2 regions of the Pantoea sp. CFCC18179 genome follow, and region 2 is predicted to be linked to the other one. Evidence: predicted binding sites of a transcription regulator. Region 2 holds the regulator's gene; the other holds the start of a gene.

Region 1 (8,065 bases), on a different contig from region 2:
CCATCGCAAATTGCGCTCACCACTTCACGTTGCGTACCGGCACGACGATGCATGCTGGTAGTGATTTGCAGCGCGCCAGATGAAAACTGGTGCTCGGCGTACAGCATCGCGCCCTCATCGTTGGTGGTGATATGGCCCAACTCACGCGTTAAGCTGCCGCCCGCCAGCCACAGCGCGGTATCAACCACGTGCAGGTAATCATCTAACAGGGTAAATCGCAGATCGTTCGGACCCACGCTGTCGGCGCGATGCTTCTCAATGCGCAGTGACGCCGCGCGCGGCATCTCATTTTTCAGTTGCTGGTAACGTGGCGCAAAGCGGCGATTAAACGCCACCATCAGCTTACGTTTGTGCTTGTCAGCCAACGCCACCAGCGCTTCGGCCTGTTGCAGCGTTTCGGCTAACGGTTTATCGACGCAGACATCTTTGCCCGCCAATAACAGCGCCTTCACCACTGCGTAATGGCTGGACGTGCTGCTGTGGACGAACACCGCATCGCTGGCCGCCGCCAACGCATCCAGTTGGCTAAACAGTGGCATGCGGTAACTGTCGCAAATCGGCTGCGCTTTGGCTTGATTGGGCGAGAACGCGCCCGCCAGCTGCCAGCTACTGGCCTGCGATAACACCGGCAACCACGCTTTCTGCGCGATACCGCCTAATCCGACAATGCCAATACGCAGCGCCATGTTAATACTCCTTTTGCAGCAGTTGTTGCAACTGAGCTTGCAACTGCGCAACTGTCTCTTCCAGTTGCGCGACGCGCGTCGCTAAATCGCCCTGCTCCGCCGTGATGTCATCGGCGATGCTTGCTTCTGCCACTTCGCCACCAAACAGATGCATATAACGGCTTTCGCGTTTACCCGGTTCACGCGCCAGACGCACCACCATCGGACCATCATCGCGGGTGATTAAACCGTTCAGCGTCTGCTCGACTTCATTCATATCGCTGAATTCATGCAAACGGCCGCTACGCGTGCGCAGTTCGCCCGGCGTTTGTGCACCGCGCAGGAACAGCAGCGTTAATACCGCCACTTCTGCACTGCTCAATTGCAGGTTGCCAAAGGCTGAGTTGCAAAAACGCTGTTCATACTTGCTGACGCGCTGACCAAACCCACTATTCGAGGTGACCAGATGCTTTTTCACCAGTTCATCGAGCTGGGCTTGCACCTCCATTTCACTGAGATTGAGCACCGGTTCGCGGTTGGATTTTTGATTACAGGCGGTGACCACGCCGTTGAGAGAAAGCGGATATTGATCCGGAGTGGTGACCTGCTTTTCCAGCAGACAACCAATCACGCGCAGCGCCTGCGCGGATAAGGCCATTTTCATGCAATTAATCCTTTTTTATTGTCCACGGCGATCCGGGTTCCACTCCCGGTAGGTGAGCGCAGTTAATACGTGATCCTGCCAGCGCCCATCGATCAATAAATAGTCTTTGGCGTAGCCCTCTTTTTCAAAACCGAGGCGCGCCAGTAAATCACCACTGCGCTGATTGTGTGGCATGTAATTAGCCATGATGCGGTGAATGCGCTGCTGGCGTTGCATATAGCGCAGCGTGGTTTGCAGCGCTTCAAACATCAAACCCTGGCCTTGCCATTTCTCGCCCAGCGAATAGCCGAGGTAGCAGGCATGAAACGATCCACGCAGCACATTGCTGTAGTTGGCGACACCGCGTACTTCACTCTCTTCTGGGTCCATCAGCACAAAATAGTAGGCTGAGCCCTGTTTGTGCATATCAGCGATCAATCCCAGACGCGCTTGCCAGCCGGAAGGATAGCAATGGCTTTCGTCGCGCACCGGCTCCCAAGGCTTGAGAAAGGCACGGTTTTCAGCGTAATAGTCCGCCAACCGCCAGGCGTCGCGTTCGTGTACTAAACGAACCACTAAACGATCGGTAGTGAGGCGCACGCGTGGGCCAGCAGAACGATAGCCAAACATCATGACTCCTGAAATCCATAACTTAAGAAAGATGTACGCCAGCGGCGATACTTCTCACTATAACCGCCACCCCGCTTGCGGTAAAACCCCGAAACCGCATCCGCGCGATTGATCCTGATTTAGGATTAATTTTTCTGCAAATTCGATTAAAAAATATCATCCTACGAAAGCTGTTTTTCGTCGCAGCGCAGGCGGAAAATGGACCGATTGGTCTCTTTCACGTCTAGAACTTGCTCAGGAATTAGCATGTCTCGGGTTGCGCGGGCACGACGCCTTGGTAAAACATTTCTCTTAGTGGATAACATGCTGGTGGTGTTGGGATTTTTCGTGGTATTTCCCCTCATCTCCATTCATTTTGTCGAACAGCTGGGTTGGGCCGCGTTAATGGTCGGTATTGCGCTTGGCTTACGTCAATTTATCCAGCAAGGATTGGGGATATTTGGCGGGGCGATCGCCGACCGATTTGGTGCGCGTCCACTGATTGTTACCGGCATGCTGATGCGTGCGGCAGGTTTTGCCTGCATGGCGTTAGCGCATGAACCCTGGGTGCTATGGCTCGCCTGCCTGCTTTCCGGCCTCGGCGGCACGCTGTTTGATCCCCCACGCAGTGCGTTAGTGGTAAAACTGGTGCGGTCGCGCGAGCGTGGACGTTTCTTCTCTTTGCTGATGATGCAGGACAGCGCCGGTGCGGTGCTGGGTGCGCTGATTGGTAGCTGGCTGCTGGCGTGGGATTTCCGCCTGGTGTGCTGGGTGGGCGCGGCGGTGTTTGTCGCAGCAGCGATCTTCAATGCCATTTGGCTACCGGCGTGGCGCATTTCAACTGAACGCATTGCGATGCGCGCGGGCATGCAACGCGTCTGGCAAGACAAGCGTTTTCGCCTGTATGTCCTGACGCTCACCGGTTATTACATCCTTGCCGTGCAGGTAATGTTGATGCTGCCAGTGATGGTCAATCAGGTAGCGGGCGCGCCAGCCGCGGTGAAATGGATGTATGCGATCGAAGCGCTGCTGTCACTGAGCCTGCTTTATCCTATCGCGCGCTGGAGCGAAAAACGTTTCCGTCTGGAAACTCGTTTAATGGCGGGTTTGTTCCTGATGACTTTCAGCCTGTTGCCGGTCGGCATGACCGATTCGCTGCCGTCATTGTTTATGCTGATCGCGATTTTCTATCTCGGCTCGATCATTGCTGAACCGGCGCGTGAAACCTTAAGCGCATCGTTAGCCAGTGCACGCGCACGTGGCAGCTACATGGGCTTTAGTCGCCTCGGTCTGGCAATTGGCGGCTTAATCGGCTATTCCGGCGGTGGCTGGATGTTCGATATGGGCCAGCAATGGGCAGTACCTGAATTGCCATGGATGTTGCTCAGTAGCGTGGGCATGATCACCTTATTAGCGCTGTGGTGGCAGTTCCAACCGCGCGCGGTCACGCCAGCGATTTTCAGCAGCTAGTTTGCCCCACCTGCAGATCTCTTCCATACTTCCCGCACGTCCGAAAAAAGGGTGACCTCCGTTACCCTTAGAACCACAGGAGAAACGGGATGAAACTCTACATCTACGATCACTGCCCTTTCTGCGTCAAAGCACGCATGATTTTCGGCTTAAAAAACCTGCCTCTCGAACTGATCGTTATGTTGAATGACGACGAGCAAACACCAAAAAAACTGATCGGCCAGAAAATGGCACCGATTCTGCAAAAGGCCGATGGCAGCGCGATACCAGAAAGTATGGATATTGTGCGGCTGGTGGATAAATACGATCGCGAACCGCTGCTGAATGGCAAAAGTAATCCCGCCATCAGCGAATGGCTGCGTCGGGTGAATGGCTACATTAATAAGCTGCTGATTCCACGTATCGCTGACGCCTCTTTCGCTGAGTTCGCCACGCCGGAAGCGCGTCACTATTTCAGCGAAAAAAAGCAGGCCAGCATTGGCGACTTCAGTGAACTGCGTAAGCACGCGCCAGGCTTGATTAAGAACATCAGCGATGATTTGCGTCAATTGGATAAACTGATCGTTAAACCTAACGCGGTGAACGGTGAATTGTCGGAAGATGATATTCATCTGTTCCCCTTGCTGCGTTCGCTAACGTTGGTCAGCGGCATTGAATGGCCAAGCCGCGTCGCGGATTATCGCGATAACATGGCGAAGCAAACTCAGGTTAATCTGCTCTCCTCCATCGCCGCATAAACCTTGCATCCAGAGAAGCGTTCCGGCGCTTCTCATCTCTCTCCTGGTGACACAGGCCGCTGAATCAGGCAGGCTATCGCTGTTTTGCCGTATCGATCAGGATGAGGACAATATGAATAAGGCGTTTTATGGGCTGGTTGCCCTGATTTTTGCCGTGCTAGTCAGCGGCTGTAACCAATTGACGCAATACACCATCAGCGAACAAGAAGTGAATCAAGCGCTGCAAAAGCGCAATAATTTTGAGAAAGACATCGGCGTTTCCGGGCTGGTTAATGCGCACATTGTGCTGAGCGATTTGAGCAGCCAGATTGGGCGCGAAGAACCGGGCAAAATTACCCTATCGGGCAAAGCCAATATTAATGTCAGTTCGTTATTTGGCCCGCAGCAGGCCGAGATGCAGCTGAAGATGAAAGCGCAGCCGGTTTACAATGCACAAGAAGGTGCCATTTATCTGCACGACATGGAAATTGTTGATGCGCAGGTGCAGCCAGAGAAAATGGCTTCGATCATGAAAACGCTCACGCCTTACCTCAATGAGTCGCTGAAACGCTACTTCAATGAGAAACCGGCTTACGTGTTAAGCGCCGATCGCAGCAAAGGCGAAGCGATGGCGAAAAAATTAGCCAAAGGCATTGAAGTCAAACCGGGAGAATTAGTGATTCCGTTCACCGATTAATCGACGCAACCGCACCTCAGGGTGCGGTTTTTGTTTGTATCGATAAAATCCGTGCAAACGGTTGCCCACATCCTTATGATTACTCCCCGGCCTAAACGTGCCCCTCGTTTTCTTCTCAGCCGGAGTCTTTTGAATGACAGCCCAACCTCAGCAAATTACCATTCGCCGCCCCGACGACTGGCACATCCATCTGCGCGATGGTGCGATGCTCAACGCGGTTCTGCCTTATACCAGCGCGGTGAATGCGCGTGCGATTGTTATGCCAAATCTGGTGCCACCGGTGATTAGCGTGGCGGCTGCCGTTGCCTATCGCGAGCGCATCATGGCGGCACTCCCTGCTGAGCATGCGTTTACGCCGCTGATGACTTGCTACCTCACGGATTCTCTCGATCCGGATGAGATTGAACGTGGCTTCCGCGACGGCACTTTCACCGCGGCTAAACTCTATCCGGCGCACGCCACCACCAACTCGAGCCACGGCGTGACCAACATCGCCTCGATTGCTAAGGTGCTGGAGCGCATGCAGCAAATCGGTATGCCGATGCTGGTGCACGGCGAAGTTACCGATTCACACATTGATATTTTTGACCGTGAAGCACGTTTCATCGAAACCGTGCTGGAGCCGCTGCGCCAACAGTTCCCAGCCCTGAAAGTGGTGATGGAACACATTACCACCAAAGAAGCGGCAGAATATCTGGCGGCAGGTAACGATCTGCTGGGCGCTACCATCACGCCTCAACATCTGATGTTTAACCGCAACCACATGCTGGTCGGTGGCGTGCGTCCGCATCTGTACTGCTTGCCAATTCTGAAGCGCAACATTCATCAGGAAGCGCTGCGCAAGCTGGTCGCCAGCGGCAATCGCCGTGTGTTCCTCGGCACCGACACCGCGCCACATCTGCGTCACCTGAAAGAAGCCAGCTGCGGTTGCGCCGGTGTGTTCAACGCACCAACCTCGCTGCCTGCTTACGCCACCGTATTTGAAGAGTTGCAGGCGCTGGAGCATTTCGAAGCCTTCTGTTCGGAAAACGGTGCCAACTTCTACGGTTTGCCGCTCAATGAAGGCACGCTGACGCTGGTGCGTGAGTCATGGAAAGTCGAAGAGAGCATTGCGTTAGCCGATGACACGCTGGTGCCGTTCCTTGCTGGCGAAACACTGAACTGGCGTATTAAAGAATAATTCTGCCCTGCTTGCCTTCGGGATAATTATACTGTACAAATGAACAGTATATTATTCCGGAGGCTTCTATGCGTGTTGAAATTACCGTAGCAAAAACTCAGCCCCTTCCTGCGGGCGCATTAGATGCACTAAGCATCGAACTGACGCGTCGTATTTCCAAAGATTTCCCCGATGACGATCACCACGTTAAAGTCCGTTACGCAGGCGGCAATCAGCTGAGCGTATTTGGCGGTGGTAAAGAGGCGCGCGAACGCATCACGGATATTTTACAAGAGACGTGGGAAAGCGCCGACGACTGGTTTAATAACGATTAACTGCCACTGTGCTGTTTTTGCCGGGTGTCGCTATCCGGCTTTTTTGTTTTATTTCGCTCTCGCCAGAAAAACTTCCTGCATCTAGACTGATATTAAACGATCCCCTATTCTTGCCTCGTCATGCTTACAGGAGGTGTTTTACGTGACTACTGAAAAACCAGAAGAGGCGATGACCTTTGGGGAATTGCTGGCATTTATTGCGGAGCAACAGCGCAGATTAACCGTGCTGGAAAATGCCTTTGCCACGCTAACGTTCGGTCTCGACGATCGTACCAATCAGTTACTGGTGCACAACCTGACGCTGGAAGCACAAAACCAGAATCATGACGCACAGTTACAGCAGCATTTTACTCGGCTGGCGGAAGAAATTCAGAAGCGTCATGGCCAGCTGCCGATTGAGTCAGGCGAGTAAGAACAATCCGTTTTTAGTCGTAAAGTTTCCCCGTGTTATCGCCGATAACATTAATGTTGTGACCCGCTATATTCTCAATAAAATGCCCAACGCAGCGGGCATTTTATTATTCTTTAAAACCTGGCTTTTAGAACGGTTTATTTTTGCTCAGTCAAAGATCGTCATACCTTTTAACTATTGTACCCGCTGATTCATGTTATAATTGTTTCGCTAGTGCACGATACAGCCGCATTGAACCTCAAGAAGCACTTCGTTTAACGAGTAATACGGAGGTTATAATGGACAGAAATAAAGACGTCATTCAGACTCATCCGTTGGTAGGATGGGACATCAGCACCGTAGACAGTTATGACGCCATGATGATTCGCCTGCACTCGCTATCATCGCAGGGTCAGAAAGAAGAAGAAGCTGACGTGGGCCCGACTTACTGGCTAACCACCGACGTAGCCAGACAGTTCATCTCCATACTTGAAGCTGGCATTGCAAAAATAGAGTCCACAGAGCAATACCTACGCGACAATCAAAAGCACTAATCTCACCAATCGCGTGAACGGGCACCCTTAAGGGTGCCTTTTTCATGGGCGCAATGTTTTGATATGCTATTGAAAAATTTCGCCGTTTGTCTGGAGTGATGTGGTTATGATTTATGATCTGATTGTGGTGGGAAGTGGTTCGGTGGGCGCTGCCGCCGGGTTTTACGCTACGCAAGCGGGTTTATCTGTCCTGATGATTGATAGTGCGCACCCGCCGCATAACCAGGGAACTCACCACGGCGAAACCCGACTGATCCGTCATGCTTATGGCGAAGGCGAACGTTACGTGCCATTGGTGCTGCGCGCGCAAACCTTGTGGGACGAACTGGAACGTCAAAGCGGCGAACGCATTATGCATCGCAGTGGCATCCTCAATTTAGCCCCGCTCACCTCGACCTTTATTCAAAATGTTATCGACAGCGCCAAAGCCTGGCAGTTGGATGTGAAAATCCTGCAAGCGGATGAAGTCCGTACGCGCTGGCCACAATTTACTGTGCCAGATGGCTATATCGGCGTATTCGAACCCAATTCGGGTTTTCTGAAATGCGAGCAAGCGGTGCGCAGTTGGGTACAGCTGGCGGAACAGGCAGGATGCGCGCAATTGTTTAATTGTCCGGTCACTGAAATTGGCCGCGATGGCGATCTGCAACAGGTCACCACCAGCGATGGCGTGTTCCGAGCGCGCAAACTGCTGGTCAGCGCCGGAACCTGGGTAAGCCAATTGGTCGATGATTTGCCGGTTGCGCCAGTGCGTAAAGTGTTTGCCTGGTATCAGGCCGATGGTCGCTACAGCGAAAACAATAAGTTTCCTGGCTTTACCGTTGAG
Region 2 (8,065 bases):
TTCCATTGCTGTTATGGATGTCGCCAGGCTATGCCGCCGCTTACCACCTCGATGAAAATTGTTTGCGTCAGCAAGCGCCCACGGAAAAAGTGTCGCAAGACCATCTTTTTCATACACTTTTGGGTATGTTTAATATCCAAACAAAAGAATACCAGCCGCGACTGGACATGATCAGATCGTGCCAAACTGTGTCTTAAGGGTTGCACTAGACTGACCGGTCTAATAATCTGCCCCGCATGAACAAGACTCAACAACGCAACGATACCCGTGAACATCTGCTCGCTACCGGCGAGCAGGTTTGCCTGCAACGCGGTTTCACCGGTATGGGCCTCAGCGAAATGCTCACGCTGGCGGAAGTGCCGAAAGGTTCGTTTTATCACTACTTCCGCTCGAAAGAAGCGTTCGGCGTGGCGTTGCTGGAGCGCTATTTTGTTAACTTCTTACAGCAAGTTGAGCAGCAATTAAATGCGCCAGATTGGGTGCCGCGCGAGCGTTTTTTGCAGCATTTTCGCTACGCGGAAACCTTGTTTATCGAGCAAGGCCACATCGTCGGATGTCTTGGCGTTAAGTTGTCGGCAGAAGTGTGCGATCTCTCTGAACCGATGCGCGATGCGTTACAGCGTGGCGCGAGCGCCGTCATTGCCGCTTATGCGCGCTGTTTAACAGAAGTGGCAGCCGAACAACCGCTGCCATTCGCACAATCGCCCGAACAATTAGCGCAACGTTGTTACCTGTTGTGGTTGGGCGCGAGTTTACAAAGCAAAATTTCACGAGAATCAGGCCCGATTAGCCTGGCGCTCGAAACCATCGAGCAGTGGCTAAACGGCCACTGATTTATTTAAAACCGCAGTTTCTAGACGACCGGTCTACTTACAGGAGTCATTATGGCGAGTAAACAGCTGTTCTCCCCACTTAAAGTGGGCGCGATTACCGTACCCAATCGCATCTTTATGGCACCACTGACGCGTCTGCGTAGTATCGAACCGGGCGATATCCCTACGCCGCTGATGGCAGAATATTACCAGCAGCGCGCCAGCGCCGGTTTAATCATCACTGAAGCGACGCAAATCTCTTTCCAGGCGAAAGGCTATGCCGGTGCGCCGGGTCTGCATACTCAGCAGCAAATTGCCGCGTGGAAAGTGATTAACGAAGGCATTCATGCCGCGCACGGTCACAGCGCAGTGCAACTGTGGCACACCGGACGTATTTCTCACAACAGCGTCCAGCCGGAAGGCAAAGCGCCGGTTGCGCCAACTGCACTGGCCGCCGGTACGCGTACTTCCCTGCGTGCCGCTGATGGCAGCGTATATCGTGAAGATACCTCTGTTCCGCGTGAACTGAGCGTGGCGGAAATTCAGCAAATCGTTAAAGATTTTGGTCAGGCGGCGGCAAATGCGCGTGAAGCTGATTTCGATCTGCTGGAACTGCACTCGGCGCACGGCTACCTGATGCATCAGTTCCTGGCGCCGGACTCGAACCAGCGTAGCGATGAATACGGCGGCTCGATTGAGAAACGTGGCCGTTTCGCGCTGGAGGTGGTTGATGCTGCTATTGCTAATTGGTCAGCCGATCGTATTGGTATCCGCGTGTCGCCAATCGGCGCTTTCCAGAACCTGGAAAATGGTCCGGATGAGGAAGAAGCGGCGCTGTGGTACATCAGTGAACTGGGCAAACGTGGTCTGGCGTATCTGCACATGTCCGAGCCAGATTGGGCTGGCGGCCAACCTTATAGCGATGACTTCCGTAAGAAAGTTCGTGCCGCCTTCCCTGGTGTGATTATTGGCGCCGGTGCTTACACCGTTGAGAAAGCTGATGATCTGATCGCGCGTGGCTTGATCGATGCCGTGGCCTTTGGTCGCGACTTCATCGCCAACCCGGATTTGGTGGCGCGTTTGCAGCAAGATGCACCACTCAACCCGCAGCGCCCGGAAAGCTTCTATGGCGGTGGCGCGGAAGGTTATACCGATTATCCAGCACTGTAAGATTTTCGCTGCCGCAGCGGCTGTGCGGCAGCGTTGTTTCATCAGAGAATTAACTCGCTATACTTAGCTGTTTGTCACTTCCTGATGACGTTTGAAAAAAGAGGATGTTATGCGTTTACTTCACACCATGTTACGCGTTGGCGATTTGCAACGTTCCATCGATTTTTACACCCGCGTGCTGGGCATGCGCGTGCTGCGTCAGAGCGAAAACACCGAATACAAATATACCCTGGCTTTTGTTGGTTACACCGAAGAGAGCGAAGGTGCGGTGATTGAGTTGACCTACAACTGGGGCGTGGATAAATACGATCTCGGCAACGCTTACGGCCATATCGCATTAGGCGTGGATAACGTCGCGGAAACCTGCGATCGCATTCGCAGCGCGGGTGGCAACGTCACTCGTGAAGCGGGCCCGGTCAAAGGCGGCTCGACGATTATTGCGTTTGTTGAAGATCCCGATGGCTACAAAATCGAGCTGATCGAAAACAAACACGCCGGTCACGGCCTCGGCAACTAATGCCGCTTGTCAGCCTGCTAATTTGCAGGCTGATTCCCCTCTCCTGCTGCACCCTCCTGCAATTTTTGCCATAATGCGCGCTGCCCTATTTATTGCCATGAGATCCTGATGTCTGAATCGAACGCTTTAAACGCTCTCAACCAACGCTTCCGCGGTTTTTATCCTGTCGTGATTGATGTCGAAACAGCCGGCTTTAACGCGCAAACCGATGCGTTGCTGGAAATTGCTGCCACCACACTGAAAATGGATGAAGAAGGTTGGTTACACCGTGATGAAACGCTGCATTTCCACGTAGAACCGTTTGAAGGGGCCATTCTTAATCCCGCGGCACTGGCGTTTACCGGTATCGATCCGACCAATCCGTTGCGCGGCGCGGTGAGTGAATACGAAGCGCTGCATGCGATTTTCAAAATGGTGCGCAAAGGCACCAAAGATAGCGGCTGCAATCGCGCCATCATCGTGGCGCACAACGCGACTTTCGATCTTAACTTCGTGATGGCCGCCGCCGAGCGTGCCAGCCTGAAGCGCAATCCGTTTCATCCCTTTGCCACCTTCGATACTGCGGCATTAAGCGGTTTGGTGCTGGGGCAAACGGTGTTAGCTAAAGCCTGTAAAGCGGCGGGAATGGAGTTTGATAGCACGCAGGCGCATTCAGCGTTATATGACACCGAGCAAACGGCCACGCTGTTTTGTGAGTTGGTGAATCGCTGGAAACGCCTTGGCGGCTGGCCATTGGCAATCGGTGAAGAGTCAACAGACGATGCATCCGTCGAAGAGTAGATAAAGAAAAGGCCGACATTTGTCGGCCTTCTGCATTATTCCGCTTCTTTATACTTCTCAGCGGTTTCTTTCAGTAACGGCTGAAGTTCGCCGCGCTGGAACATCTCAACGATGATGTCGCAGCCGCCGACCAGTTCACCATCTACCCACAGTTGCGGGAAAGTCGGCCAGTTGGCGTATTTTGGCATTTCAGCGCGGATGTCCGGGTTCTGCAAAATGTCTACGTAGGCGAAGCGCTCGCCACAGGCTGAAAGCGCCTGCACCGCTTGCGCTGAGAAGCCGCAGCTTGGCAGTTTTGGCGAGCCTTTCATGTATAACAGAATCGGGTTTTCTGCGATCTGGCGCTGAATTTTTTCAACAGTACTCATTATTGCCTTCCTTAATCCTTCACTTCGTGTTTGTTTATTGTAGCGATTTAGCCCGCGTACTGAAAACGGGATTTTGCATTTGCATCATGCTAATCGCCATGTTTGTTAAATCAACATCTGACAAATAACATTTTCGTATCATTAATAAGCATTAATAAATTAATAATTAGCAATAGTTTCGCTGGGTTAAGCAGCTGAAATAGCTCATTTTTGCTACAGAATCAATCTGGTAACATATTAATAGAAAAAGGCCTTACCTTTTGGAAAAAAAGTGGATTAGAATTGCCTCGGCGCTGGTCGTTTGATCAGATTTCTCTCACTTTGCCGCAGTCTGTTTCCAATCAGCCTGCTTAACCTGTAACCGGATTATGCGTCTACTAATTACGCTTTTCATACTGGCTTTTGCCCAACTGTTTTTTAATGTGGCCGCGGCTTCTCCGCATGCGCCCGTTAATGCCAGTTCGCCAAAAGCGGAGAAAAAGAGCGCACGTGAAGACGAGCGCCGCAAGCGACGCCCGGTGAAAACCACCACCAAAAAATCGCGCCTGACGTCAGTCCAAAAATTCAAACTCAAAAAACAGACCAAGACCGAAACTGCGCTGCACCATACCACCAGCAAAAAATCCCAGCTTAAACTCACCGGTAAAAAATACGGGCACCAACGCCTGGCGAAAAAATCCTCCGAGATTGAAGTCGATGACGAAGCGCTAGCGCTGACCGGCATCAAAATGAGCAAAGCGCACCGCCAGCGCTATCAAAAAGCGCGTGAAACGGCGATGACCAAATTAATGGGTCAGCTCGGCAAGCCTTATCAATGGGGGGGCACGTCGCCACATACCGGTTTCGATTGCAGCGGCCTGGTGTGGTACGCTTATAAAGATCTGGTGAAATTCAAATTCCCGCGCACCGCCAATGAAATGTATCACTTGCGCGATGCGGCACCGATTAAGCGTGAAATGCTGGAGAAAGGCGATCTGGTGTTCTTCCGCATCAATAACCGCGGAACTGCCGATCATGTTGGCGTTTACCTGGGTAATGGCAAATTTATTCAGTCACCGCGTACCGGCAAAGATATTCAGATTAGCGCATTGGGCGAAGATTACTGGCAGAAACACTACGTGGGTGCGCGCCGCATGATGACACCTAAAACCATTCGCTAGCGGTTGCGCAACACAGATAAAAAAGCCGGATGCTGTTATCAGCTCCGGCTTTTTTATTAATGCATAATAGCGGTAAAACTGAATGCGATAATCATTAACAGCGCGCCAACAGTGGTCATTAGCGCTAATTTCAAATCAGTACTCATCACAGCTCCTTAGTCACACATTCTTTAGGGTTATGACGATTTTGGCATAGCAACCGGCAAAAATCTCGTGTTATCGGCCCGGGCTTGCTAGAATCGCCGCCTTTCGTTGCGCAACCGATTAAGCACGTGCTGGAATATGTGCGCAATGACGTGATTTTGCCTGCTGAAAAACCCCATTTAGCCCGCTGTTTTGGGCCGTAAAAGCATTAGCAGACGCAAACGTTTAACAATATACTTATCAGTAAGTTGCGATAAGCCCAGGAGTACCTTTTTCATGGCAACAATTAAAGATGTCGCGAAACGCGCCGGTGTCTCAACCACCACGGTTTCGCATGTCATCAACAAAACGCGTTTCGTTGCGGAAGAGACGCGTAACGCCGTATGGGAAGCGATCAAAGAATTACACTACTCGCCGAGTGCTGTGGCGCGTAGCCTAAAGGTTAATCACACCAAAACATTGGGTTTGCTGGCGACGTCCAGTGAAGCGCCCTACTTCGCCGAAATTATTGAAGCGGTAGAGCATCACTGCTTTGAGCGCGGATATACGCTGATTCTCGGCAATGCGCACAACGATTTGCAGAAGCAGCGAGCTTATCTGTCGATGATGGCGCAGAAGCGCGTCGATGGCTTGCTGGTGATGTGTTCCGAATATCCAGACGATTTGCTGCAAATGCTGGAAGAGAACCGCAACATCCCGATGGTGGTGATGGATTGGGGCGCTTCGCGTGGTGATTTTACCGATACCGTGCAGGACAACGCTTTCCAGGGCGGCTACCTTGCTGGTCGCTATCTGATCGAGCGCGGACATCGTGACATTGGCGCGATTCCCGGTCAGATGGAACGTAATACCGGCGGCGGTCGTCATGCCGGTTTCCTGCAAGCGATGAGCGAAGCGGGCATTACGGTGCGTCCGGAATGGATCGTTCAGGGCGACTTTGAGCCGGAATCGGGCTATCAGGCGATGCAGCAAATCCTTAATCAGAAACAGCGTCCAACTGCGGTATTCTGCGGCGGCGACATCATGGCGATGGGCGCGATTTGTGCTGCTGATGAGATGGGATTACGCGTGCCACAAGATATTTCAGTGATTGGCTACGATAACGTGCGCAACGCGCGTTACTTCACGCCAGCGCTGACCACGGTGCATCAGCCAAAAGCCGAATTAGGTGAAAAAGCGCTGGAAATGCTGTTGGATCGCATCACCAGCAAGCGTGAAGATCCGCAAACCATTGAGGTTCAACCGACGCTGATTGAGCGCCGTTCGGTGGCGTACGGCCCGTTCCGCGACTATCGCCGTTAAATCGAGGTTTCGCTGAGCCATTCGTGGTTCAGCGTTTCGGCATCGCCAAGATAAGCCAATAACCAATCCAGCGCTGGCGACGCACGCTGTTCTGACCAACTGACGCAGCAGGGGCTATCGGGAAACGTCTGCGGCAATGTCAGTTCCACTAGCGCGTGGCGATTCAGCAACGGACGCGCTAAATGTCCCGGCACCATGCCAACGCACAATCCCGCCTGCAAACAATCCAAGCCGGTTTCCCATTCCGGCACAACCAAACGTCGCTGGTTGTCCAGTGTCCACGTCATGCGGCGCGGCAATGCGCGCGAGGTATCTTCCAGCACCAGCGAAGGCCAGGCGCGCAGCGTTTCATCATTTAATTCAGCTGCATTGACCAACGGATGCTCAGGACTGACGACGCAGCGCCAGTTAAGTGCGCCCATATCCTGGAAAGCGAAGCGCCCACCGACTGGAATCGCCTGGGTTGCGCCAATCGCCACCTCCACCCGCCCATCCGCCAATGCATCCCACACGCCGTTGAACACTTCGTAGCTGATGATCAACTCCATATCGGGGAAATGGCGATAGAAATCTTTCACCAGTTGGCGCGTACGTTGGGGTTTCACGATGCAATCCACGGCAATGCTGAGTTCACCACGCCAGCCGTTTGCCAGTTGCTGACATTGCCTGCGCGTTGCGAGCATTTTTTTGATAACAGAACGACCTTCACGGACAAAATGTTCACCGGCGGGCGTCATCACCACTTCACGATGATGTCTTTCAAACAGCGGTACCGCCAGCCAACTCTCCAACTGGCGTACGGTGTAGCTGACGGCAGAAGGCACGCGATGCAATTCTTGCGCCGCCGCACTAAAGCTTCCAGTGCGCGCCACCGCATCCACCACTTCCAACGCATATTCAGACCACATATTCTTGCCTTCAAAAAATTTAACAGCACCTCGCAAATATTAGCGTTTCACAAAATAGGTTGCACCCTTTTACACTCCCCGCCGTTCAACCTGCCTAATTAGAGAAGCATCATGTTGTCGTCCAGAGCTTTTATGCCTTACCTCGCCGTGCTCAGCATGCTCGGATTTCTTGCCACCGATATGTATTTGCCGGCTTTTGGCGATATGCAGCGTGATTTTGCCAGCGCGCCCGGCACCATTAGCGCGAGCCTAAGCTTGTTTCTTGGCGGCTTTGCTTGTGCTCAAGTTTTTTGGGGACCACTGTCGGATCGTTATGGACGCAAACCTATTTTGCTGGCTGGCTTAGCCATTTTTGCCCTTGGCTGCCTGGGCATGCTGTGGGTGACCGATGTCTACATGATGCTTGCGTTGCGGTTTGTGCAAGCAATTGGTGTGTGTGCTGCGGCGGTGAGTTGGCAAGCGCTGGTGGTTGATCGCTATCCAAAAGCGCAGGCGAATAAAGTTTTTGCCACCATTATGCCGCTGGTGGCGCTTTCACCCGCGTTAGCGCCATTGCTAGGTGCGTGGCTGATTGGCCATTTCCACTGGCGCAGCATTTTTATCACCCTGACGTTAATTGCTATCGTGTTGCTGATTGGCACGCTGCGCTTACCCGCCGTAAAGCGAGCCAGTGCTGACAGAGGCAAACAGCCAAGTTGGTTAAGCTTGCTGAACACCCGCGTTTATAGCGGCAACGTGTTAATCTATTCCGCATGTTCAGCCAGCTTTTTTGCCTGGTTAACCGGTTCGCCGTTTATCCTCGCCGCCGCAGGCTTAACGCCGGCAGATATTGGTCTGAGTTATATTCCGCAGACCATTGCGTTTCTGATTGGTGGATTTGGCTGCCGCGCGCTGCTTAATCGTT

Evidence for each region. The regulator PurR, encoded in region 2, represses purine synthesis genes. The targets are predictions, from matches to a motif close to CANGCAAACGTTTGCNTG.
Region 1: the regulator PurR is predicted to act here: its motif matches at 4,851-4,868, upstream of pyrC (dihydroorotase).

Annotation. Positions count from the first base shown of each region.
Region 1 covers NZ_JBNBPM010000008.1:13,837-21,901, forward strand. Annotated here, with positions in the region: gene ACPUC7_RS15670 (Gfo/Idh/MocA family protein) at 1-686, opposite strand, end outside; gene ACPUC7_RS15675 (DUF480 domain-containing protein) at 688-1,329, opposite strand; gene rimJ (ribosomal protein S5-alanine N-acetyltransferase) at 1,345-1,938, opposite strand; gene mdtH (multidrug efflux MFS transporter MdtH) at 2,185-3,387, shown strand; gene grxB (glutaredoxin 2) at 3,477-4,124, shown strand; gene ACPUC7_RS15695 (lipoprotein) at 4,237-4,800, shown strand; gene pyrC (dihydroorotase) at 4,934-5,980, shown strand; gene dinI (DNA damage-inducible protein I) at 6,049-6,294, shown strand; gene ACPUC7_RS15710 (hypothetical protein) at 6,437-6,706, shown strand; gene bssS (biofilm formation regulator BssS) at 6,985-7,239, shown strand; gene solA (N-methyl-L-tryptophan oxidase) at 7,346-8,065, shown strand, end outside.
Region 2 covers NZ_JBNBPM010000006.1:95,678-103,742, reverse strand. Annotated here, with positions in the region: gene eptA (phosphoethanolamine transferase EptA) at 1-197, shown strand, start outside; gene ACPUC7_RS13430 (TetR/AcrR family transcriptional regulator) at 237-833, shown strand; gene ACPUC7_RS13425 (alkene reductase) at 885-1,982, shown strand; gene gloA (lactoylglutathione lyase) at 2,092-2,499, shown strand; gene rnt (ribonuclease T) at 2,608-3,279, shown strand; gene ACPUC7_RS13410 (Grx4 family monothiol glutaredoxin) at 3,315-3,650, opposite strand; gene ACPUC7_RS13405 (C40 family peptidase) at 4,016-4,807, shown strand; gene cydH (cytochrome bd-I oxidase subunit CydH) at 4,864-4,953, opposite strand; gene purR (HTH-type transcriptional repressor PurR) at 5,228-6,253, shown strand; gene punR (DNA-binding transcriptional activator PunR) at 6,250-7,161, opposite strand; gene punC (purine nucleoside transporter PunC) at 7,273-8,065, shown strand, end outside.